Regions from separate parts of the Corynebacterium sp. LK2510 genome, predicted to be linked through region 2. Evidence: predicted binding sites of a transcription regulator. Region 2 holds the regulator's gene; the other holds the start of a gene.

Region 1 (11,708 bases), on a different contig from region 2:
GTGACAAGTGTTGCACACCCCCGCTATTCTCACTAGGCATGAGCCAGGATTTCGAGGACGGGTACGCCGTCACTGTTGCTGCGGACGGCGGTGAGTGGGTTGTGCGGGAGTTCGAAGACGATTTCGACAGCCTGGAGACCTCCGTCGCGGCGGTGCGCGCGCTGCGCAGCGAAGGTGCGGCCTTTGCCATCCTCAACGTGGAGGAGGAGTACCTCGTTATCGTTCGTCCTGGCCCGTCGAAAACACGGCTGCTTATTTCGGACGCGACCATGGCTGTCGACGACGACTTCGCGGCCGACATCCTCGATGAGGCCGGCATCGACATCCCCGATATTGACCCGGACGAGCTGGACAACATCGATGGCTGGCCGGACGGAGACTTTGGCATTTTTGCTGATCTCGGGCTGTCCGAGCAGGTCCTGAGCATCGTGCTCGACAGTGGGGACGACCCGCACGAGGCGATTATGCGCATTGCAGAGGAGCTCGGTTTCGCCGACGAGCTCGCTGACTGTCTCGAGTAAGCGGTGGTCAGCGAGCTGGAGCGCCGTGCTCACGAGAGAATGGGCCGGGCGATGGAGGTCGCCGCGGGCACCCCGCACGGCGATGTCCCGGTCGGCGCCGTCATTTTCGACGCGGACGGCAACGAGGTGGGCTGGGGGGTGAATCGTCGTGAAGCGAATGGCGATCCCACCGCCCACGCCGAGGTGGAGGCGATCCGCGATGCCGCGCGCCGGCTGGGCACGTGGCGGCTTGACGGCTGCGAGCTCGTGGTCACCCTCGAGCCGTGCACCATGTGCGCCGGTGCCATCCTCGGCGCGCGGGTGAAAAGCCTGGTCTTCGGGGCGTGGGAGCCAAAGACGGGGGCCGTGGGCTCGCTTCTCGACGCCCTCCGGGACCCGCACCACCTCCACACCGTCGACGTGCGCGGCGGGGTGCGTGAGCAGGAGAATGCGGAATTGCTCAGTCGTTTCTTCGCTTCCTTGCGCTGAACCGTCATGGAATTGTTACGCGGCGACCCAAGCGGCGTCGTTACAGTGGAGGCGTTAGTAACAATCGATTTTAGGTAAGGAGTCTCCTCATGGCACTTGAAGGCAAGGGCGACCAGCTCAAGGGTAAGGCGAAGGAAGCTGCCGGCGACCTCTCCGGCAACAAGGACCTCGAGAACGACGGCAAGGCTGACCAGCTCGGCGGCGGCCTGAAGGAGAAGGCAGCCGAGGTGCGCGACGCCGTTAAGGACAAGGCGAACGAGATCGCGGCCAACATTCAGGACAGCCGCGAGAAGTAGCAAATTTGGTGTCCCGGGCCTGCTGCCGTTACGCTAATCGGCGGTAGCGTGTCCGAGCGGCCGAAGGTGCTCGCCTCGAAAGCGAGTGTGGGTAAAACCACCGCGGGTTCAAATCCCGCCGCTACCGCAAGGTAGGAACAAAGCCCCTGACCAGCAGGTCGGGGGCTTTGTCGTGCCTGGCGTATATGATGGCGGAGACCTCAAGGCTCTTTGACACTTCAACCGCGGAAAGTTTATGGCTGATCTCCTCTTCCGACTCGGACGCTGGTCCTACCTGCACAAATGGCGCGTGATCGTGACATGGCTGATGCTGTTGGCGGCCGCCGCTGCGGGGGCCGCGGCTTTTTCCAGACCGTTTACCTCCGAGTTCGCGATTTCGGGCACGCCGTCCATTGATGCCCTAGTCACCCTCGACGAGAACTTCCCCGGTTCCGGCGATATTGCGAATGCGCCGACGGTCAATGTGGTCTTCGCCGCGCCGGAGGGGGAGACGCTGGACCAGCCGGAGAACATGCGGGCCATGGACCAGACGGTCGGCTACATCCGCGACAACCTCCCGGACATTGAGAACACGGAGCGCTTCGGCAACCCCGTGGCTGTCAATGCCGAGATCAGCCGCATGATCGTCGAACAGATGACCAGCATGGGCATGCCGGAGGAGACGGCCCGCGCCGACGCGTACAACGTGCGCACGCTTTCGGACGACCGCCGCATCGCCTATACCGCATTCGACTTCGGCGCCGAGTCCTCCATGTCCGTCAGCGAGGAAGACCGCCAGGTGGTGGAGGACGCGATGGACATCGGCCGCGCGGCCGGCCTCCAGGTGGAGGCGGGTGGGCCCGGTTTCGGCGATCCCATTGAGATCAAGACCGGCAGCGAGGCAGTTGGCTTGGCCGTGGCGTTCGTGGTCCTGGTGGTCACGTTCGGCTCGCTCATCGCGGCATCTATGCCCGTTGTCACCGCCGTGATCGGCGTGGGCATTGGTGCGCTGCTTATCTTGAGCGCCACCTACTTCGTCGAGCTCAACGACGTCACCCCGGTCCTCGCCGTGATGATCGGTCTCGCGGTCGGCATCGACTATGCCCTGTTCATCCTGTCGCGTTACCGGCAGGAACGTGCCACGCTCGACGCCCCGGACGCTGCGGGCTTGGCTACCGGCACGGCGGGATCCTCGGTGGTGTTCGCGGGTGCGACGGTCTTCACCGCGCTCGTGGCGCTCTCGCTCGCCGGTATCGAGTTCCTTACCTGGATGGGCTTGGCTGCCGCGGCCACCGTGTTCATCGCCGTGCTCATCGCGCTGACGCTGATCCCGGCGCTGCTTGGCGCGTGGGGGAAGCGCTCCTTTGGCCTGAAGATCCCGGGTGTTGCCGGACACCCTGGCCCGGGGTCTCGCCCGGCGAAGGATCTGGAGAACAAGTCCCTCGGCCGCAGCTGGGTCAACTTCGTGCGTCGCTTCCCGGCTGTCGTGATGGCGGCCGTGGTGCTCGGACTCGGTGCGCTGTCGCTGCCGGTGCTTAACCTGGAGATGGCGTTGCCGTCGGACACTACCTCCAACCTCGACACCACCCAGCGCAAGGCGGCTGACCTCATCGGTGAGGGCTTTGGCCCAGGTGTCAACGGCCAGTTCATGGTCATCGTCGACGCCCACGGCGTGAACCCCGACGCGGAGATCCTTCAGCCCTACATCGCGGCGATGCCCGACGAGGTCGGCAACGAGACGACCAAGGCGTCGCTCGCATCCTTCCTGTACTCGGTGGAGCAGGCGTCGTCGGTTAACGGCATCCGCCATGCGCAGCTGATCAACGTCAACGAGGATTTCACCGCGGCCCAGATTGTGGCCACCCCGGTCAGCGGGCCGGAGGAGGAGTACACCCTCGACGTCGCCCACGCGCTGCGTAGCACGAACACTCAGGTGGAGGACGCCACCGGTGTGGACATCGGGTTGACGGGTTTGACCGCGGTCCAGATGGACATCACCGAGGAGCTCGGGGGCGCGATGCCGCTCTACCTCGCCGTCGTGGTGGGGTTGGCGATCATCCTGCTTATCCTTGTGTTCCGCTCGCTGATGGTGCCGCTCGTTGCGGGCCTGGGCTTCTTGCTGTCGGTGGGCGCGGCGTTCGGTGTGACCGTCGCGGTGTTCCAGATGGGCTTTACCGGCCTGGTCAACACCCCCGGCCCGATCCTGTCGTTCATGCCGATCTTCCTTATCGGCGTCACGTTTGGCCTGGCCATGGACTACCAGGTCTTCCTGGTCACACGCATGCGCGAGCGATATCTCGAGGCACGCGACAATGGCCACCCGAACCCGGAGATCGCCGCCGTGGAAACCGCCACGGTCGAAGGCTTCGCCCAGGGCGCGCGTGTCGTCACGGCCGCGGCGATCATTATGATCGCGGTCTTTGTGGCGTTCATTGACCAGCCGCTGCCGTTCATCCAGATCTTCGGCTTCTCCCTCGGTGCGGCAGTGCTTTTCGACGCCTTCTTTATCCGCATGGCCCTCGTCCCCGCCACCATGTTCATCCTCGGCCGCGCCACGTGGTGGATGCCGCGCTGGCTCGACCGCATCCTGCCGGACCTGGACGTGGAGGGCACCGGGCTGGAGAAGAAGTTTGAAGGTAAGCGCCGTGAGGTGGGCGTCGAGAAGCGAGAAAGCCTGGAGGCGAGCCATGCGTGAGGACCTGACTTTTGAGGTGGCGACGACGCTGTATGACGCACCCGGCAAGCACGGGCGCACCGGTGTGATCCGCACCCCGCACGGTGACATTGCGACCCCGGCGTTTATCCCGGTAGCCACGAAGGCCACCGTGAAGACGCTCACGCCGGAGCAGATCCGTTCCACGGGCGCGCAGGCGATCTTGTCCAACGCGTACCACCTCTACCTGCAGCCGGGCCCGGACATCGTGGACGTGGCGGGGGGAGTGTCTGCCTTTGCCAACTGGGGCGGGCCGACGTACACCGATTCCGGCGGGTTCCAGGTGATGAGCCTGGGTGTGGGGTTCAAGAAGGTCCTCGCGATGGGCACTGAAGGCCTGGTGGACTCGGACATCCGCGCGGCCAATAAGGACCGCATGGCGCGTGTCGACGACGACGGTGTGGACTTCAAAAGCGTCATCGACGGCTCGAAGCACCGCTTCACCCCCGAGGTGTCCATGCAGATCCAGCACCAGCTTGGCGCCGACATCATGTTCGCTTTCGACGAGCTGACCACGCTGGTGGATACCCGCGCTTACCAGGAGCATTCCGTGGAGCGCACCCGAAGGTGGGCGAAGCGCTGCCTGGATGAGCACGACCGGCTCACTCGCGAGCGCGCCGCTAAGCCGAAGCAATCGTTATGGGGCGTGGTGCAGGGCGCGCAGTACGAGGATTTGCGCCGCCAGGCCACGCGAGGCCTGCTCGACCTGGACCGCCAGGCCCGCGCCGAAGGGAAGCGTGGTTTCGGTGGCTTCGGCATCGGCGGCGCGTTGGAGAAGGAGAACCTCGGCACGATCGTCGGGTGGGTGACCGACGAGCTGCCGGCGGATGCACCGCGGCACCTGCTGGGCATTTCGGAGCCGGACGACATCTTCACGGCCGTCGAAGCCGGCGCGGACACGTTCGATTGTGTCGCGCCGACCAGGCTCGGGCGCCGCGGTGGCGTGTACACGCTCGACGGGCGGATGAACCTCGCTGCGGCGCGGTTCCGCCGCGACTTCGCCGGGGTGGACGATGAGTTCGGCGGCTACGTCTCGCAGAACTACTCCCGCGCGTATATCCACCACCTGCTGCGCGCGAAGGAATTCCTGGCCGGGACGTTGTGCACCATGCACAACCTCGAGTTCATGATCCGGTTGGTGGACAACATCCGCGCGGCGATCAATGCGGGCAGGTACGAGGAGTTCCGCGACGAGTTTCTTGGGCGGTATTACGCGGCGTCGAGAAGCTAGGCGGCGCTTTCCGCGCGGCGAGTCCACGCGACGGCGGCGTAGGTCAAAGGCATGACGATGACCTCCATGAGCGTCTTCCACAGGAACCCGACCACGACGTAGTTGATGAACTGGCCCGGGGTCTCGATGCCAATGACGGCGGCGGCGATTGCGCAGAACAGCAGCGTGTCCGCGAACTCGCCGACGATGGTCGAGCCGATCAGGCGGGCCCAGAGGTTGCTGGTGCCGAAGCGGTCCTTCATTTTCTGCAGCACCCAGGCGTTGAGCAGTTGGCCGACGACGTAGCCGGCGAGCGAGGCAACCACGATGCGCGGCAGCAAGCCGAGCACGGCGGCGAAGGTGTCCTGGCCGTCGTAGAAGCTGGCCGGCGGCAGGTAGATCGCCACGTAGAACGACACGATGCCAACCACCGCGATGGCGAATCCGGTGAACACGGCGCGCCGGGCGGCGCGGAAGCCGTAGACCTCGGCGATGACGTCGCCGATGACGTAGGACAGGGGGAACAGGAAGAACGCGCCGTCGGTGATCAGCGGGCCGATCTGCACGCCTTTTTGCGCGGTGATGTTAGAAATCAGGAAGATCGCGCAGAAGAAGGCGACTAGGACGGGGTACGGGGAACGGGTAGCTGGGTGTGTCACCCGTAATATCCTAGGGCCATGAACGCTGGCAGATACGCGCCCTCGCCGAGTGGGGATCTCCATTTCGGCAACCTGCGCACAGCACTTCTTGCGTGGCTTTTCGCGCGTCAGAGCGGGCGGGCGTTTTACTTGCGTGTCGAGGATATTGACTCGGAGCGCTCCTCTGCCGAGTCCGCGGCTAGGCAGATCCAAGATCTCGAAGCGCTCGGCATCGATTTCGACCCGCCGGTGGTTTACCAGTCGCAGCGTTCGGATTTGTACGAGGCGGCGCTGAAGAAGTTGCCGGTGTACGAGTGTTACTGCACCCGCCGCGACATTCGCGAGGCCGCCAGCGCGCCCCACGCCCAGCCCGGCATGTACCCGGGGACCTGCCGCAACCTCACCGACGCCGAGCGAGCTTTACGACGCCAGGAGCTTGCCGACGATCACCGCATGCCCGCCCTGCGCCTGCGTTCGTCTGTTGCGGAGTGGACAGTGCGCGACTTCTTCCATGGTGCTGTCACTGGGCCTGTCGACGACGTTATTGTGCGCCGTGGCGGCAACCTCAACCAGGCGCAGGCGGGTGACTGGGCGTACAACCTCGCCGTGGTGGTTGATGACGGCGAGCAGGGCATCGACCAGGTGGTGCGCGGTGATGATCTGCTCATGTCCGCACCCGCCCAGGCGTACCTGGCGCAGTTGTTGGGGTATGCGGAGCCGGAGTACGTGCACGTGCCGCTGGTGGTTAACGCTGACGGTAAGCGCCTGGCCAAGCGCGATGGGGCGGTGACCTTGCGAGAGATGGGTTTGGATGCCGCATGGCCCGAACTGGTGCGTTCGTTGGGGTGCTCGTTGGGGTGTGAGGGCGTGGCGTCGGCGCGTGAGCTGCTGGAGGTGTTCGACCCGGCGAGGGTGTCGCGGCGGCCGTGGGTGTGGGAGTGACGAGAACGGTAGGGCTGGCGGCTGAGATCGATTTTATGTGAGTTTAGTCACTTTTTCGCGGTGCCTTCCCGCGACCTGCGGAAACGCCGGGCCACATGTCCGGACCCCTTGATACGAATATGTGTGCGATACAAGCCACACGTTCAGGGGGATAAATCATGGAGGGTTTCTACACCGTCAATACGCCGGGCGATCCGCTCGCGGAGGCGCTCACGGCAACGCGTCGAGCTGAATACGAACTGTTCCAAGCGAACCGGCCGCCCATCGATGCGGACTTCGAAGAAGTCGTCGATGTGCTGGCGGCTGCCTCGGGTCGCAGTGTGTTCTCGGTGACGGCCATTGTGTTCGCGCTACACCGCCTCGATGAGCTGCCTCGGCTCAGGGAGGTTCAAGAGAGGCTGTTTCATCTGGACTTCGCGCGGCTCATTGCTATCGATAACGTGCTCGGAAAGCTTGGTCCCGAGCCTGATCTGGAGGTGCTTGCGCGCATCGACGCCGCGGTCGCGCGCTACCTTACGCCGCGCAGGCCCCGCCAGGTGCTGCCGTCGGTGGCGAATCTGCGCCGCAAACTCAACGCGCTCGTTGCGGTGGAGGACCCCTCCATCGATCCTGCGCCCGACAAAGATCGCCCGCCGACGTATGACACGACGCCCGCCGGCGGGGGCAGGGTCGGGATCTATGCGGAGTACTCAGCTGCCGACGCCCTCCTGATCGACGCGGCCGTCTCTGCGGCGGCGAAAGAGTTTTCGATCAGCGAGGCTGAAGCGCTCAAGGGGCTCGTGCTCGGTGAGATGGCTGCTCCGAAAGTGGTGCTGCACACCTACCGGGCGAGCGACGTCAATCACGCACCGGGCTACGTGCGCGGCTTCGGCTGGGTGGACGGCTCCACCGCGGAACTGCTGGACTCGAAGGCGTCCCGCACGGTGGACCTTGACTGTGCGGCCCGTCGTGTCAGCCCGTCCTACGTCACCCCCGACCTGATCAAGCGCGCGGTCGAGGCGCGCGACGGGACCTGCCGCTACCCGCACTGTTCCCGGCCGGCCGCGGCCTGCCAGAAGGATCACTGCGTGGACTTCGCTGACGGCGGCCCGACCGCAGCGTTCAATCTGGTCAGCCTGTGCCAACATCACCACAACGTGAAAACCGACAAGCGGGCGACCTACGTGATCGACCCAGCGACCGACGACGTGATCTGGCTCTTCGCCGACGGGCACTGGGAGCGCACCGAAGCCACCGGCCCCACCGCGGCGGCCTCCCGCAACTGGGTGCAAACAGTTGGCCAAGCTATCGACGCCCGCCGGGCCGCCACCCGGGCAGCCGCAAAGCGAATCGACACTCGGGGTGACGGTGACGGAATGTCGGAAAATCCGACAATCACCCCGGTCGACGACATGTCCGTCGACGCCCCGCCGTTCTAACGAGAGAGGAGGATTTGAGGCACCCGGTGCGAGTCCTTTCAGGCCTTTACCAGCGTTTCCTGACAAAGGTTTGCCTAGCCTTACCTAAACACCCTAAGGTAAGCCTGTCCTAAGTTGAGGAAAGCGTCCTCGGGACTTGTGAAAGGAACAGAACATGAAGGTGTGGAAACGCGTCGCCGCCACGGCACTCGCGCTTGTCACGTCCGTCTCCCTGACGGCATGCGCAGGAAACTCGAGCAACACCGCCGCGACCGGCGCGGGCGATACGCCCTCGGCAAGTGGACCGATCGAGGTAACCGACGTCGTCGGTCGCACCGTCACGCTGGACAAGCAGCCCGAGCGCATCATCCTGGGCGAGGGCCGAGCGCTGTTCGCGACGTCCATCATCGACCGTGACAACCCCACCAACCACGTGGTCGCGATGGGTGAGGACCTCCTCAAGGCAGCGCCGTCCTACTACGAGCGCTTGACGGAAGCCCACCCTGAGATCAAAGACGTGCCGACCATCGGCAACCTGGGCAAGGGAGACGTGTCGGTGGAGAACCTGGTGTCCTACAACCCGGACGTCATGACCATCACCCTGGATCACTACAAGGCCGCCAAGGACGCGGGAATCCTCGAGAAGATGGACGCCGCAAGCATCAAGTACGTGGTGACCGACTTCCGCCTCCACCCGCTGGAGAACACCACCAAGTCCGTGGACATCTACGGCCAGCTCCTCGGCAAGGAAGACAAGGCCAAGGAGTTCAACTCCGAGTGGACCTCCACCGTTAAGAGCGTGGAAGACCGCGTGGCCAAGGCTGACAAGCCCAGCGTCTTCGTGTGGCGTGCAGCCGGTTACAAGGACGGCGTCTCAACGGTGAAGAACTCCAACATCGGTGACTTCGTCCGTGTCGCCGGTGGCGACAACATCGGCGACCGTCTGCTCGACTCTGAGTTCGGCGACATCACCATGGAAAAGCTCATTCAGGAAAATCCGGAGAAGGTCCTGGTCACCGGCGGCTCGTGGGCCCCGAAGGGTGAGAAGGTTACTCACGTCACCCTCGGCTACACCACGGAAGAAGCAGCAGCGCGCGAGTCCTTGGGCAACCTGTCCGACATCGCTGGCGTGGACCAGGTAACAGCCATGAACAACGGTGAGACCCTTGCTATGTGGCACCAGTTCTACGACTCCCCGCTGAACTACCTGGCCATCGAGCGCATTGCTCAGTGGCTGCACCCGGATCTGTTCGAGGACCTCGACTTCGACAAGGAGTGGAGCGACGCCCACGACAAGTACGTTCCGTTCGACGCGTCGGGCACCTTCTTCACAGCAGACGCCAACTAGGCCGCCAGCCCACCCACCAGGTAGAAAGTCGGAAAACTGTTGACTGCCGCAATAATGCCCCAGGATGATGCGTGCGCCGAGAGCATCGACAAGCTGCTGAAAAGCCACAACAAGGTCGTGCGCAGGCGACGGCTCATCATCGCGGGGCTCGTGTTCCTCGCCGTTGCCGCCTTCACCGTTGGCACAATTGTCGGGCCCGTGAACCTCAGCGTGCGCGATGTCTTTGTGGGGCTTGTAAACCCGTCTTCCTTAGACGACACCGCACATACCGTGCTGTGGAAACTACGCCTGCCCATGTCGGTGATGGCGGTACTGGTGGGCATGTCCCTGGGTGCCGCGGGTTCGCAAATGCAGACAATTCTGGGTAACCCCCTCGCGGAGCCGTTCACCTTGGGCATCTCTGCAGCGTCTGCCTTTGGTGGCGCCGCCGGCATCGTGCTGGGCTGGAACCCGCTGGGTCACCCACAGCTGAGCCTGGCGGCGATGGCGTGGGGCTCCTCGATGCTCGCCACCGGAGTCATCATTGCGGCAGCAATTGTGAAAAAGGCCAGCGCGGAGACCATGATCCTGCTGGGAATCGGTCTGGTCTTTCTCTTCCAGGCCCTCCTCGCACTGATGCAGTACAGGTCCTCCGCTGAAGCTCTGCAGCGCATTGTCTTTTGGATGATGGGGTCCATGTCCCGCGCGACGTGGCTGGGCAATTCCGTCGTCGCCGGTGCTTTGGTGGTTTCCCTACCCGTGATGTGGTTCCTGTCGTGGCAGCTCACTGCCCTGCGCTTGGGTGATGAACGCGCCAAGGCCATGGGCGTGAATGTGCTTACGCTGCGCGTGGTCATGCTGGGCATTGTTTCGGTGCTGACAGCCAGCGCCGTCGCGTTCTGCGGAATCATCGGCTTTATCGGCCTGGTCGGCCCGCACATCGCGCGCATGCTGGTGGGTGAGGATCAGCGCTACTTCTTGCCGGCCTCGATGGCTGCGGGTGCGACACTCCTCGCCGGTGCGCACGCCTTGAGCCTGATCATTATTCCCGGCTTGGCTATCCCGATCGGCATCATCACCGCCCTGATCGGCGTGCCCTTCTTCATCTTTATTGTCCTGACGCGAAAGCGAGCCTTGTGGTGATTTCCCTTGAACTATCGCAGGTAGCAACGGGCTACGGCCGCACCCGAATTGTGGACAACCTGACGGCGTCACCGCTTCGCGGCGGCACCGTAGTGGGTTTGCTGGGGCCGAACGCCTCCGGAAAATCCACGTTGATCAAGACCATCGCCGGGGTGCACCCGCTTATCGACGGCACCATCGCCCTCACCGATGGCACAAAAACCTTCACGGGACGCGAACTTCGCGACATCATTGGCTACGTCCCCCAAGACCTCCCCAGAACCGCAGCGCTGACGGCCTTTGAAACTGTGGCCGTCTCCGCGCGGCGCTATTTCCCTCCCAAGGAGGCCCTGCACCGCGCGGCGGCGATCCTGCACGAGTTGGAAATCCCGCACCTCGCGCAGAAGTACTTGAGCGATATGTCCGGCGGTCAACGCCAGTTGGTTGCGGTGGCACAGATGCTGGTGTCTGACCCCTCGGTCATGCTGCTGGATGAGCCGACGTCCGCCCTGGACCTGCACTGGCAGTTGTTTGTCCTAGCGCAGTTGCGCCAGCGCGTCCGCGCTAACGACTCGCTGGCCATCGTGGCCATTCACGACATGAACCTGGCAGCGCGCTTTTGCGACGAGCTCATCGTGCTGCATAAGGGTGTTATTACCGCGCAGGGCGCGCCCAGCGAGATCATGTCCTCGACGCTGCTGCAGAAGGTCTACCAGGTAGAGACCGAGATTCTCGACCACGTTGGTGTTCCGGTGGTCTGCGCCATTAGGTAGGCAGGCCTGGCGTCGATAAGCGTCGGCGTGTACACAACAGAATCCCGCCCCTCGGTACGTATCGGGGGCGGGATTATTTTGCGGAGGATGTGGGAATTGAATTCAATCGCTATTTGCCAACCTGGTTGTGAGTCATCTGAGTCAAGGAGTTCGCAATCACGTTGAAGTTTCGTACTGCCGCTGAGACGGCGGATTTAATCACGGAATACAGTGCCATGCCGCATGGAAAGAAAACTCAGTGGCGACAAGTGCATAACTTGTCGGCCAATGACGTCTGTAAGTTGAATCGCCAGTACTTCGGTGGGGACGTGGATCGTGATCT
Region 2 (11,708 bases):
CCAGGGCCGAGAATATCGCCGGGGAACGGGACGCGGATGCTATCCACAAGTCTCTGCTGACGGGCCTTTTGTCGAGCATTGGAGCACGCGTAGGCGAGTCCCGCGAATTCCTCGGTGCGCGCGGGACCCATTTCCTTGTCTTCCCCGGGTCCTCCCTCGCAAAGCGCCCCCCGGCTTTCCTTATGGCCGCAGAGCTCGTGGAGACCTCTCGGCTGTGGGCGCGCGACGTGGCAAAAATTGAGCCGGAATGGGTCGAGAAGGCCGCTGGCCCCCTGCTCAAGCACAGCTATTCTGACCCGATCTGGTCGCGCAAGCGTTCTGCGGCGATGGTTCACCAAAAGTCCCTCTTGTACGGTGTGCCCATCGTGCGCGACCGCCTCGTCCCGCTGCACCGGGTTGATCCCGAGGGCGCGCGCATCATGTTCATCCGTCACGCGCTGATCGAAGGCGACTGGAACCGCCACCACACGTTTATTGATCACAACGAGGCCCTCCTGCAGGAAGCCTCTGAGGTGGAGGAGAAGCTTCGTCGCCGCGGACTCGTCGTTGACGAGGACACCTTGTTCGACTTCTACGACGAGAGGCTGCCCGCGTCCGTCACCACCGCGCGCCATTTTGACTCGTGGTGGAAGAAGAAGCGGGCAGCGGATCCGGCATTCCTCGACTTCGACCCGGCCGCGCTTGTCGACGACTCCGCCGTCGCCACCGACACCGCCTTCCCTCCCACCTGGCGCCAAGGCAGCATCGACTATGCGCTGCGCTACAAGTTTGAGCCGGGCGACCCGTTGGACGGCATCACCGTCGACGTGCCCGTTCCTCTCCTGGCGGGCTTCGACGCTTCCGGGTTCGACTGGCTCGTGCCGGGCCTGCGCGAAGAGCTGGTCACCGAGCTGATCCGCACACTGCCCAAGGCCCTGCGACGCACGGTCGTGCCCGCCCCCGACTTCGCCGCCCGAGCGGTGCCCAAATTGCTGCCACGCGAATCCCCTCTCGTCGAACAGCTCGCAGACGTCTTGCGCTCCCTCGGCGGTGCCGGCATCAATGCCGGTGACTTCCGCCCTGATGCACTGCCTGCTCACTTGCGAGTGACCTACGCCGCGATCGATAAGCGCGGCAACACCATCGATCACGACAAGGATCTCAGCGCGCTGAAACAGCGCCAAGCTGGGCACATCCGGACCTCGGTATCTAAGGCCACCAAGCATTCGGAAACGGACACGGTGCAGAAATGGACCGCCGACAGTTTGGGATCCATCGACGAGACGGTCGAAACCACCATCGACGGCAACGTGGTTGAAGCTTTCCCCGCGCTGGAGGTGACCAGCACCGGGGTCCGCGTTCGGGTCCACCCAACCCGCGCCGCCGCAGACGCGTCGATGGTCACTGCAACGCTTACGCTGCTCCTGCGGGAGATATCGGTGTCAACGTCCCAGATGACTAAGGGGCTTCCGCTGCGGCACAAGGTGGCAGTGGATAACTACCCGCATGGTGGGGCTGAAGGGCTTGTCGACGACGCCCGTGTTGCCAGCATCCGAGACCTCATGTTTGCTCACGGTGGGCCCGTGCGCAGCCCCGAGCAGTTCGAAGCGTTGGTGTCCAAGGTGAAGCCCGAGACACCAGGTGCTGTGCGACGAATGGTGGTCGGAATTGCTCCAGGACTTGTCGAATACGCAAACATTGCCGCGGAGTTAAGCAAATGGGAGGGCCCAGCAATCGACGATATGCGTTCGCAGTTGGCGTTCTACCTACCTCGCCATGCTCTGACTATCCATGGTTTGGAGCGCCTCCAGCACTTACCGCGCTATATCGCCGCGATGAAACTGCGCCTCGAGGACATGGCGCTGGATCCAGATCGTGACGCAGAGCGCCAGGCGGTTGTGGATTCGGTGAAGAATCAGCTCGCCACTAAGGTCTCCCGGCTGCCAGCTGGCCGAGAAAAGACCCCCGCCTTCAAGGAAATAGCCTGGCGCATCGAAGAACTGCGCGTCAGCCTGTTCGCTCAACGACTCGGAACCGCGAAACCGGTGAGCCAACGTCGCATCGAGAAGATGATCGACAAACTTGCGTAGTCCTGGCCGCGGCCTAGAAGCGTTCCCGGTCGCGGCGACGCATGAGTCGAATCTCGGATTCAAAATCATCCGCAGACTCGAAAGATTTGTATACGGAGGCGAATCGCAAATACGCCACCTCATCTAACGCGCGCAACGGTTCCAGAACGGCCAGTCCAACGTCGTTGGCGTTGACCTGGGAGCTTCCGTGGCTTCGGACGGTCTCTTCGACTTGCTGAGCCAGACGCTTGAGGGCGTCATCGGAAACGTCGCGGCCTTGGCACGCGCGGCGCACGCCGACGATAAGTTTGTCGCGGTCGAATGGCTCACTGACACCGTTTCGTTTCATCACCATCAGGATCGCCTTCTCGACCGTGGTGAAGCGTCCCCCGCACTCAGTGCACTCGCGGCGGCGCCGAATAGCCGAGCCCGCGTCAATTGCCCGGGAGTCCATCACCCGGGAGTGCTGATTCTGGCAGAACGGGCAGTACATTCTCGCCTTTCTCCTTCCGCGGAGGATTCGACCTCCGTGAGGTCGGCTCCGCACATGGCGCATCTAAGCAGCGCAGTCAACACGAATGGCAACTGCAGTAGGGCCATCATAATCTGGAAGGCAACCCGATCAACGAGTGAGGCCACGCTAGCTGTACAGCTAGCGCAGCTCAGCGTGAATGACCTCGCGGGTGGTGTCAACCGGAGCGTAGGCATTTTCCCCATCAGCGAAGATGCCGCCAATCGAAGAACCCACGAGCAGCGCGAAGCCGGCGAGGGTTCCGAGGAGAACTCCCGCACGAACGTCTTGACGTACGCCTTCCCGTTCGAACCCAGAATTCTCGGCGGAAACTCGTTCGAATCGTGAGCGTTCAGACGTTCGAACATGTGCGTGCAGAGTCCGGACCGAGGATCCCTCTGTCATTCGAACACCACTCGATGGAATGTCCCAGATTTCCGCCGGGCGAGCAGAACGTAAGGCAGTAGGAGCTTTGAAGGACCCAGCTACGGTGGGACGAATTGCAATGGTCATGGTCTCTCCTTTGTTCGATGGGTGCAGTGTAGGACGGTGACCCAACACTGCAATCCAACGTTCGCGCAGTTGTTCGAGTCTCGCTGCTGTGTTCGATTTATAGCACATGACCCAAAAGGTGTCTACACAAAACGCAGACGACTCGAACATGTTTGCCCTATCTGTTACTTTGGATGAGGAACGCACGGTGTCGGAGAGAGAAGAGGGAAAACTACAATGGCCCGCAAGAGAAATGACGCAAACGAACTCGACCTCAGCGTCCTGTCCGATCGGCAGCGGCGAATCCTAGAAGTGATCCGGGATGCGGTCGTTCTTCGCGGTTATCCGCCGAGCATCCGAGAAATTGGAGATGCCGCGGGACTTCAGTCGACATCCTCGGTCGCCTACCAGCTCAAGGAGCTTGAAAAGAAGGGCTTCCTCCGCCGAGACCCCCACAAGCCCCGCGCAGTCGATCTGCGCCACCTGCCGGAAGCAACGAAAGCTCCCTCGCGGGCCAAAGCCAAAGCTGTCGACACTCCGGAGGATGCCTCCGCCGCACGCTTTATCCCTGTTGTCGGACAAATCGCGGCGGGCTCCCCCATTTTGGCGGAGCAGAACGTCGAGAGCTACCTCCCGCTGCCGGGAGACCTTCTCGGCGACGGAGAGCTTTTCATGTTGCAGGTTGTCGGCGAGTCCATGCGAGACGCCGGCATCCTCGACGGCGACTGGGTAGTGGTGCGTTCCCAGCCTGTGGCTGAGGAGGGCGAGTTTGTCGCCGCGCTTCTCGACGGCGAAGCGACTGTCAAAGAGTTCCACCGCGACTCCACAGGAGTGTGGCTTTTGCCCCACAACGATGCTTTCTCTCCCATTAAGGGCGACGAGTCGCAGATCATGGGCCGCGTGATCTCTGTCTTCCGCACGCTGTAACAGTTCCACTCCCCCGCCAGGGGGAGCCCCATCCCCGGACTCGCTCTGGTAGGGCAGGATTTGAGAGAATAGTTCTCAACAATGCCATCGAATGCCCACCATCCGGTGGCGGAGGAACGCGGAGGTAGGAATGTACGCGGATGAACGGCGTCGCCAGATTGCATCGCTGACTGCGGTTGCGGGGCGCGTCAGCGTCACTGAATTGGCTGAGCGATACGACGTCACAGCGGAGACCATTCGCCGGGACTTGGCGGTACTCAGCGCGGAAGGTGTCATCCACCGTGTGCACGGTGGTGCCGTAGCCAGCCAGGCTTACCTGAGCGCTGAGGTGCCTCTCGACGCACGCTACCGCTCGGCCTCCGGCGCGAAGACCGCCATCGCCCGGGCAGCCCTCGATTTCATTCCGGATCACCCCGAGGGCGGTATCTTTCTGGATTCCGGCACAACGATCAGCATGCTCGCTTCCCAGCTCGTGGACCACCCCGGCGCCGACGATCTGCCGATCGTCACCAATTCCCTCCCGATCGCTCTGGAATTATCCAGCGAAGGTCTAACGAACGTGCAGTTGCTCGGCGGGAAGGTACGAGCCCTGTCGCAAGCGGTCGTCGGAGACACTGCCCTTCGTAGTTTGGCCCTGATGACGGCCGATGTAGCGTTTATCGGCACCAATGCGCTCACCGTCGATCATGGGCTGTCTACCGCCCACGCCCAGGAGGCGGCCGTTAAAGCGGCGATGGTGACAAACGCAAGTAAGGTCGTCGTACTCTGCGACTCGTCCAAGCTAGGTAACGACTACGTGGTCAACTTCGCCACCTTGGATGACATCGACGTTCTCGTCACCGACGCTGGGGCTCCACCCTCAATTGTGGAGCGATTCGAGGACCACGGCATCGAGGTCGTGCTCGCTGCGCCCTGATCCGCGCTACGGCTACCTGCCGAAGCCGTCGTAGGAGCCTTCCCCAAACGTGGTGTATGCGGCCCTCATGAGGGGATACACCACGATCACACCGACTGAGCCTAGGGCGATTCCCTCGAGTTGGACGGAGCCGATGGTCAGCGACAAGTTACCGATCCCCACGATGAGCGCGACCGCCGCCGCCGCCAGGTTGGCAGGATGTGTGAAGTCCACACGGTTGTCCTGCCAGATCCGCACTCCCAGCATGCCGATGAGGCCGTAGAGCACCAGGCAAGCACCACCCAGGACGCCGACGGGGATCGTGAAAATGACGGCGCCGAACTTCGGCACGAACGCGAGGGCGATGGCGAACAGTGCGGCCACCCAGTAGGCAGCCGTGGAATAGACCTTCGTCGCGGCCATTACACCGATGTTCTCCGCGTACGTCGTCGTACCGGAACCACCGAAGCTTCCCGCGAGCGTCGTAGCGACACCGTCACCAATGAGCGCGCGACCCTGGTATCCGTCCAGGTTTTCCTTGGTCATCTCCCCCACTGCCTTCACGTGGCCCACGTTTTCGGCGATCAGGACCACCAACACCGGCAGGGTGACAAGAATTGCTGAGAGGTGGAACTGCGGAGTGTGGATCGGTGGCAATCCGAGCCACGGGGCGTCGGCAATTGTCTCCAGTGCGTCCTGTGACAAGCCACCGGTCAGGGCTGCTGCGACCCAACCAACAATGACACCGACGAGGATGCTGAGCCGCGCGGCCATCCCTCGGGTTGCCACTGTGAAGAGCAGGATGGTTGCGAGAGTCACTCCAGCAATCGCGGGTTGCGCTTCGAAGTTTTGTACCGCGGTTGGCGCGAGGTTGAAGCCGATCAGCGCGACGATCGCGCCTGTGACCACAGGAGGCATCACCGCATCGATGATTCGTCTGCCCGCGGCCTGCACGAGGAAGCCGACAAGGATCAGGGCAATACCTGTCACAACGACTCCGCCGAGCTGCGCTCCCACTCCATAGGCCTGGGAAGCGGTCAGCGGCGCGATGAAGGCGAATGACGACCCCAAGTAGGAGGGCACCTTGTCCCGGGTCAACACAAGGAAGATGATCGTGCCCAGGCCGGAGAAAAGCAGTGTTGTATTGACAGGAAAACCGGTCAGTGTCGGAACCAGCAGTGTGGCACCGAACATTGCCACAACGTGCTGCATTCCGATACCGATTGTCCTCGGCCAACTGAGGCGCTCATGCGGTGCTACGACCGCACCTGGGGTGACTCGGCGTCCGTCTCCGTGGAGGGTCCATTTAGATGAAGTACTCACGAAGCGCCATTATGCTCCCGTGCGGCGCACACACGTCAAGTGGCTGCCAGGGTGGCTGCGCACCGGGGCGCAGCCACCTAGGCGATGACGAACTCCGCGTATCGATCGGCAAGGACGCGCGGGAGGCGGACGTCGATAAGCGTGCCGTCCTCTTCGTAGCTCTCGGAGCGCACCGTGCCCTCCTCGTGGATGCGGCTGACCACATCGCCACGCGTAAAGGGCACGAGCATCTGCACGTGGGCGTCAAGGGTATTGAGGAACATCTCGATGCGGCCCTCGAGCTCCGGGATGCCCTCACCCGTCAATGCCGAGACGAACACAACCTCGTGGCCCGTTCCGTCAAAGGCGTGGCGCAGCTCGGCGAGGACAACCGGATCAGCCTCATCGATCTTGTTCACCACGATGATCTCCGGCGGGATTGCCTCGCCGGTGTCACGCGTGATGTCAGAGAGCACCTTGTTCACAGCGGTGATCTGCTTCAGCGGGAAAGCGTCCGAGCCGTCGACTACGTGCAGGAGGAGATCAGCGTTGGTGACTTCCTCCAGTGTCGACTTGAAAGCCTCCACGAGCTGAGTGGGCAAGTGGCGGACGAAGCCGACGGTGTCGGTCATGACGACACTGCGGCCGTCGGCAAGCTTCGCGCGGCGCGTCGACGGGTCCAGTGTGGCGAACAGGGCGTCCTCGACAAGCACGCCCGCGTTCGTCATCGCGTTGATCAGCGACGACTTACCCGCGTTGGTATAGCCGGCGATCGCAATCTTCGGGGTGGTGGACTGCTGCCGCTTGGCGCGCTTGATCTCGCGCGCGGTTTTCATGTCGCGCAGCTCGTGGCGCAGCTTGGCCATCTCCGAGCGCAGGCGGCGGCGGTCCGCCTCAATCCGAGTTTCACCAGGACCACGCAGGCCCACGCCGCCGTTGGAACCGGCGCGTCCACCCGCCTGGCGCGACAGGTTTCCACCCCAGCCACGGGTGCGGGTGTAGAGGTACTCCATCTGGGCCAGGCTGACCTGTGCTTTACCCTCTTTGCTCTTTGCGTGCTGCGCAAAGATGTCGAGGATGAGCATGGTGCGGTCGATCACCTTGGTCCTCAAGGCTTCCTCGAGTGCAACCAACTGGCCGGGTGAGAGCTCGCCGTCGAACACCACAGTGTCCGCGCCAGTTGCCTGGACGATTTCTTTGAGCTCGGTCACCTTGCCGGAGCCGATATACGTGCCCGGGTCTGGCTTGTCGCGCTTTTGGTACAAGAGGTCGACGACCTCGGCACCAGCAGTCTCTGCCAGGGCCGCGAGCTCGGACATGTTGGCCTCAACCTCCGCGGTTGTGCCCTCCGTCCACACACCGACAAGGATGACCTGCTCAAGGCGCAGCTTGCGGTACTCGACCTCATAGCCGTCCTCGGTGTCCTCCGAGCGCAGTTCCGTGTCACGGATGACGCGCCGAAACGCGTTGCGCTCCTCCAAGTCGAGCGCACCAACGGTCGGTGCGCCATCATTGTCCCCGGGCTGGGGTGAGTTGTGTCGGAATGCCTGACGCAGCAGCTCGTCGTGACGCGCCTGTTGCGAATCTTCCGCTGACGCCGAGTCGCGGTTCGTCAACGCGCCCGAGTCGGCGGAGAAATGTGTGTCTGAAAATTGTGTCATTGAGTCCTTAGTCTACGAGATGGCATCGCTGCCGTGGATGTTGTTGGGCCGGCACGGGCCCGATAAAGGGAAATGTCACGTCATCCCGCACAACACCGCGCGGCGGCTTTTTCTTCCCGCTGCTTCCCAACACTCTGACAGCAAGGGTTGCCGAATACACGTCTCGCCTACGGACGTCGCTCACGCGGTTGCCGCCACACTCGCCAGCACGACTAAGATGCGCTGGTATGAGCCAGACAATCATCTCGGACCTGAGCAGCATCGGCCTCGGCTTTGACACGTGGCAGGACGCGGTCGAAGCAGCAATCGCCACTGATCGCCTCAGCGTGGTCGGCGAGGTCCGTGGCGGCCAACTCATCCAGTACGCAGACCCCTCTGGCGCGCAGCTGACCATCCTCGCCGTCGAGCCGTTCGCCACCTTCGCGGGTTTCGACGCCTCCACGCGCACGTACGCGCACATCAGCATGCTTGACGACGTCGTCGCGCTCGCCGACATCGTCGACCCGCACGGCAACCGCATCGCCTCGGTCACGCTCAACCTTGCGCAGGGACCACTGCTTTCCGACGGCCCGACGCTGCAGTGGCAGGAGCTCGCCGTCACTGCCCTTGGCCTCGACGTGCGCCGTTACGCCACCGCCGAGGACTACCACGCTGCAGAGTCGGCGACCCTCGGCGAGGTGCGCTCCGCCGGAGCTGCGGCGGTCGCCTCCGGCGCTGCCACCGCCCCCGACGCCCGCGCGGAGTTTTCCGCTCGCGTGCTTGAGGCGCAGTACCGCACGAGCGAGCTCACCGGCGCGCGATTCATTCACGTCTCCGTCGACGGGGCCTTCCCCTTCGAGGTATGCCTACCCGACGGTGAGTTGCCCGAGCGCAATTCCGTCATCGCAGGCTCGGCCGTACTCACGGGTTCGATACCCACTCCGACCGGGGGCGGTTGCGGCGGATGCGGTGACGCCTGCGGCTGCGGCGGCCACTAGGCCAGGGCGAGATCGGGCAGACCGTGGACTCCTCCGGCCGGGACCTAAGCCGCGCACTCGGTGCGGGTCTACTCATCGCTGCGGCGATCGTTCTCGTTATCACCCTGCGCGTACCGGGCATTGTCGTGGCAGTGCTGCTCGCAGCGGGAGTATTCGCTCTGCTGCGCCGCTACAACTCCGATCCGGAGCTTGCATCGCTGACCGCGTCGCTGGAGATTGCTCGCGACGACATCGCCGACATCCTCGCGCAGTTCGATGACCTCGAGGCGGGTCTGGGAACGGATGCGTTGGCCCAACGCACGCTCTACATGCCGGCTCTCACCGACCCCTACACCACCCATCCGGACATTCAGGAATTCCGTGCGCTGGCGTCGTCCGCCCGGCGGTTTGTTTCGCGGATCGACGCCCGCATCAGCGAAGGCACGATGAGCCGCGCACAATTGGAGCGTCTCATCGCCGTGGCAGATGAACGCGCCCAAGCGCTCGATTCCGCGTGGAACAACGCAAAACGCGCGGCCCGGGAGCTTGGTCCAGGCACGCGCTAACGGCCCCTAACCTCGGCTTGGGGCCATCAACGCGGCGATGTCGACCTCGCCACGTGCAACAATGCGCGACGGCCCGGTCATAACCGCCTGGCCTGCGTTGATGTCTACACGTACCGCGCCACCGGGGACGTGGACTTTGACCGTCCCGTTCTCTATGCCGGCATCCGCCAGCGCGGCCCGCGCGGCAGCGACAGTGCCCGTGCCACAAGAGCGGGTCTCGCCCACTCCCCTTTCCCACACGCGCATGTAGACGTCGCCGTGCTCAAGCTCTGTAAGGACTTCGACGTTGACACCCTCGGGGAAGAACTCGTGGTCGAAGGCCGGCTGGCTCAGCTCGAGGTCGGACAGGGCGTCCGCACTCAGACCCGGGATGACGGCGGCGAGGTGCGGATTGCCCACATCTACGCCGAGACCTGCGAAGTCGAAGTCCCCCATGCGCGCCGTGGACACACCGGTGACCTCCACCTCGCCCATGTCGACCCGGACCACAGCGGCACTCCCGGAGTGATCCAGCACCGCGACCTGCTTGTCACCGGCGCGAGTCGAGACCTCGAACTCGTCCTGATCGATGAAACCTTCTGCCCGCAGCACATGAGCGAAAACACGCACACCGTTTCCGCACATCTCGGCGATGGAACCGTCGGCGTTGCGGTAGTCCATGAACCACCGGCCGTCCCGGCGCACGACGCGCAACAAACCGTCGCCGCCGATCCCGGCGCGGCGATCGCACAGCGTCGCAACAGTTGCGGGCGAAAGGTCGAGCTTGTCATCGGGATCGGGGATGATGACAAAGTCGTTCTCGGTGCCGTGGCCCTTGAGAAACGGTACGGTCATCGGCCGGGTGCTCTGAGCGCTATTCAAGTTCTCCATCACTCAAGCGAGTTTAGCGCGGCCCCCATGAGGTCATTGCCAGCCGCATCCAGCCATGCGATGCGCTTGTCCTGGTTGAACCACGACTTTTGGCGCCGCACGTAGCGCCTGGTGCCGGTAATGGTGCTCTCCAGCGCCTCATCGCGGGAGAGCTCTCCAGCCAGCATCGCGAGCACCTGCGCGTAACCGATTGCTCGGCCCGCTGTGGACTCGGCACGCAAGCCGCGACCCACCAGCATTTCGACTTCGTCGACGAGCCCGTGCGCGAACATGAGCTCGGCACGCAACGCAATGCGCGGATTGAGCCACTCGGCGTCGGTGCGCAGCCCGATGATGCGCGTCCCCCAGCGCGGTGGTGCGTCCTTCGGCGGTTGAGAGGCCTGGAAGGGCTTGCCCGTCAGTTCGATGACTTCTAACGCACGCACAGTGCGCCGCGGGTCCTTGTCCTCGATAATGCTCGCCGCTTGCGGGTCCACCTCAGCGAGCTGCGCGTGGAGGGCGTCAATGCCGACCTCGTTAAGCCTCGTCTCCCACCGGCCGCGTACGGCAGGGTCTGTGGGAGGGAACGACCAGGCGTCGATAAGCGATTGAACGTACAGCATGGAACCGCCGACGAGGATGGGGACCTTGCCACGCGACGCGATTTCCTCTACGACTCGAACGGCGCGCTGCTGGTACTCCGCCACCGACGCGGTGCGGGTCACCGGCCAAATGTCGAGCAGATGGTGCGGGATCCCGCCGCGTTCCTCGGGGGGAAGCTTCGCGGTGCCGATGTCCATGCCTTGGTAGAGCTGCATGGAGTCAACGTTGACAACCTCCCCGTCGAGCTGTTGCGCAAGCTCAATACCGAGCGAGGACTTTCCCGAGGCCGTCGGGCCTACTACTGCTACGGGCTGTGGTGTCGTCACGGGAGACAAGCCTAGCGGGCTGGGAGGTGGCGGGTTAAGAGCCGGTAAAGCGTCGATGAAGGCTCGGCTACACGGCACAGCATTCAGGATCTTTCAAGCTAACATCAATCCGTCCTTACTCCACGACAGATAGAAGACTTCAATGATTCACCTTGGGACCCGCGGCGGCCGCATGTTGGCCGCCACCACTGCTGCTTCCGCCCTGGTTCTGGCAGGCTGCAGCGAGCCGTCAGCGAACGAGACCACTGCCGAAGGGACCGCCACTGCGGCTAACGAGCAGGTCACCTTGACCGTCTACACCTCTGAGCCGGAGGAAAAGGCTGACGAGATCAACGCTGCATTCGAGGCCGCGAACCCGGACATCAACGTTGAGATCTACCGCGCGGGAACCGGCGATCTGAACGCGCGCATCGCCGCCGAAAAGCAGTCCGGTGACATTGAAGCCGATATCCTCTGGGCAGCGGATGCCCCGACGTTCGAGGCCTACGCAGCTGAGGGCGATCTCGTCGAGCTCGACGGTGTTGACACCTCCATGGTTATCGACCAAGCCCGCGACCCGAACAATTTCTACG

The links. Region 2 encodes LexA, which represses DNA repair genes until DNA is damaged. Its sites were predicted from a motif close to CGAACANNTGTTCG; they were not measured.
Region 1: a site for LexA is predicted at 6,882-6,895, ahead of VVR41_RS05655 (HNH endonuclease signature motif containing protein). Genes of this name have one in related genera too.

Annotation. Positions count from the first base shown of each region.
Region 1 is NZ_JAYWLR010000007.1:59,805-71,512, forward strand. It holds gene VVR41_RS05615 (tRNA adenosine deaminase-associated protein) at 39-521, shown strand; gene VVR41_RS05620 (nucleoside deaminase) at 561-989, shown strand; gene VVR41_RS05625 (CsbD family protein) at 1,079-1,285, shown strand; tRNA gene VVR41_RS05630 (tRNA-Ser) at 1,328-1,412, shown strand; gene VVR41_RS05635 (MMPL family transporter) at 1,521-3,959, shown strand; gene tgt (tRNA guanosine(34) transglycosylase Tgt) at 3,952-5,208, shown strand; gene VVR41_RS05645 (queuosine precursor transporter) at 5,205-5,909, opposite strand; gene gluQRS (tRNA glutamyl-Q(34) synthetase GluQRS) at 5,865-6,767, shown strand; gene VVR41_RS05655 (HNH endonuclease signature motif containing protein) at 6,926-8,185, shown strand; gene VVR41_RS05660 (ABC transporter substrate-binding protein) at 8,340-9,512, shown strand; gene VVR41_RS05665 (FecCD family ABC transporter permease) at 9,567-10,634, shown strand; gene VVR41_RS05670 (ABC transporter ATP-binding protein) at 10,631-11,386, shown strand.
Region 2 is NZ_JAYWLR010000001.1:134,319-146,026, reverse strand. It holds gene hrpA (ATP-dependent RNA helicase HrpA) at 1-2,069, shown strand, start outside; gene nrdR (transcriptional regulator NrdR) at 2,083-2,541, opposite strand; gene VVR41_RS00665 (hypothetical protein) at 2,701-3,072, opposite strand; gene lexA (transcriptional repressor LexA) at 3,289-3,978, shown strand; gene VVR41_RS00655 (DeoR/GlpR family DNA-binding transcription regulator) at 4,109-4,894, shown strand; gene VVR41_RS00650 (uracil-xanthine permease family protein) at 4,907-6,196, opposite strand; gene hflX (GTPase HflX) at 6,274-7,836, opposite strand; gene VVR41_RS00640 (hypothetical protein) at 8,076-8,813, shown strand; gene VVR41_RS00635 (hypothetical protein) at 8,837-9,358, shown strand; gene dapF (diaminopimelate epimerase) at 9,365-10,192, opposite strand; gene miaA (tRNA (adenosine(37)-N6)-dimethylallyltransferase MiaA) at 10,228-11,136, opposite strand; gene VVR41_RS00620 (ABC transporter substrate-binding protein) at 11,279-11,708, shown strand, end outside.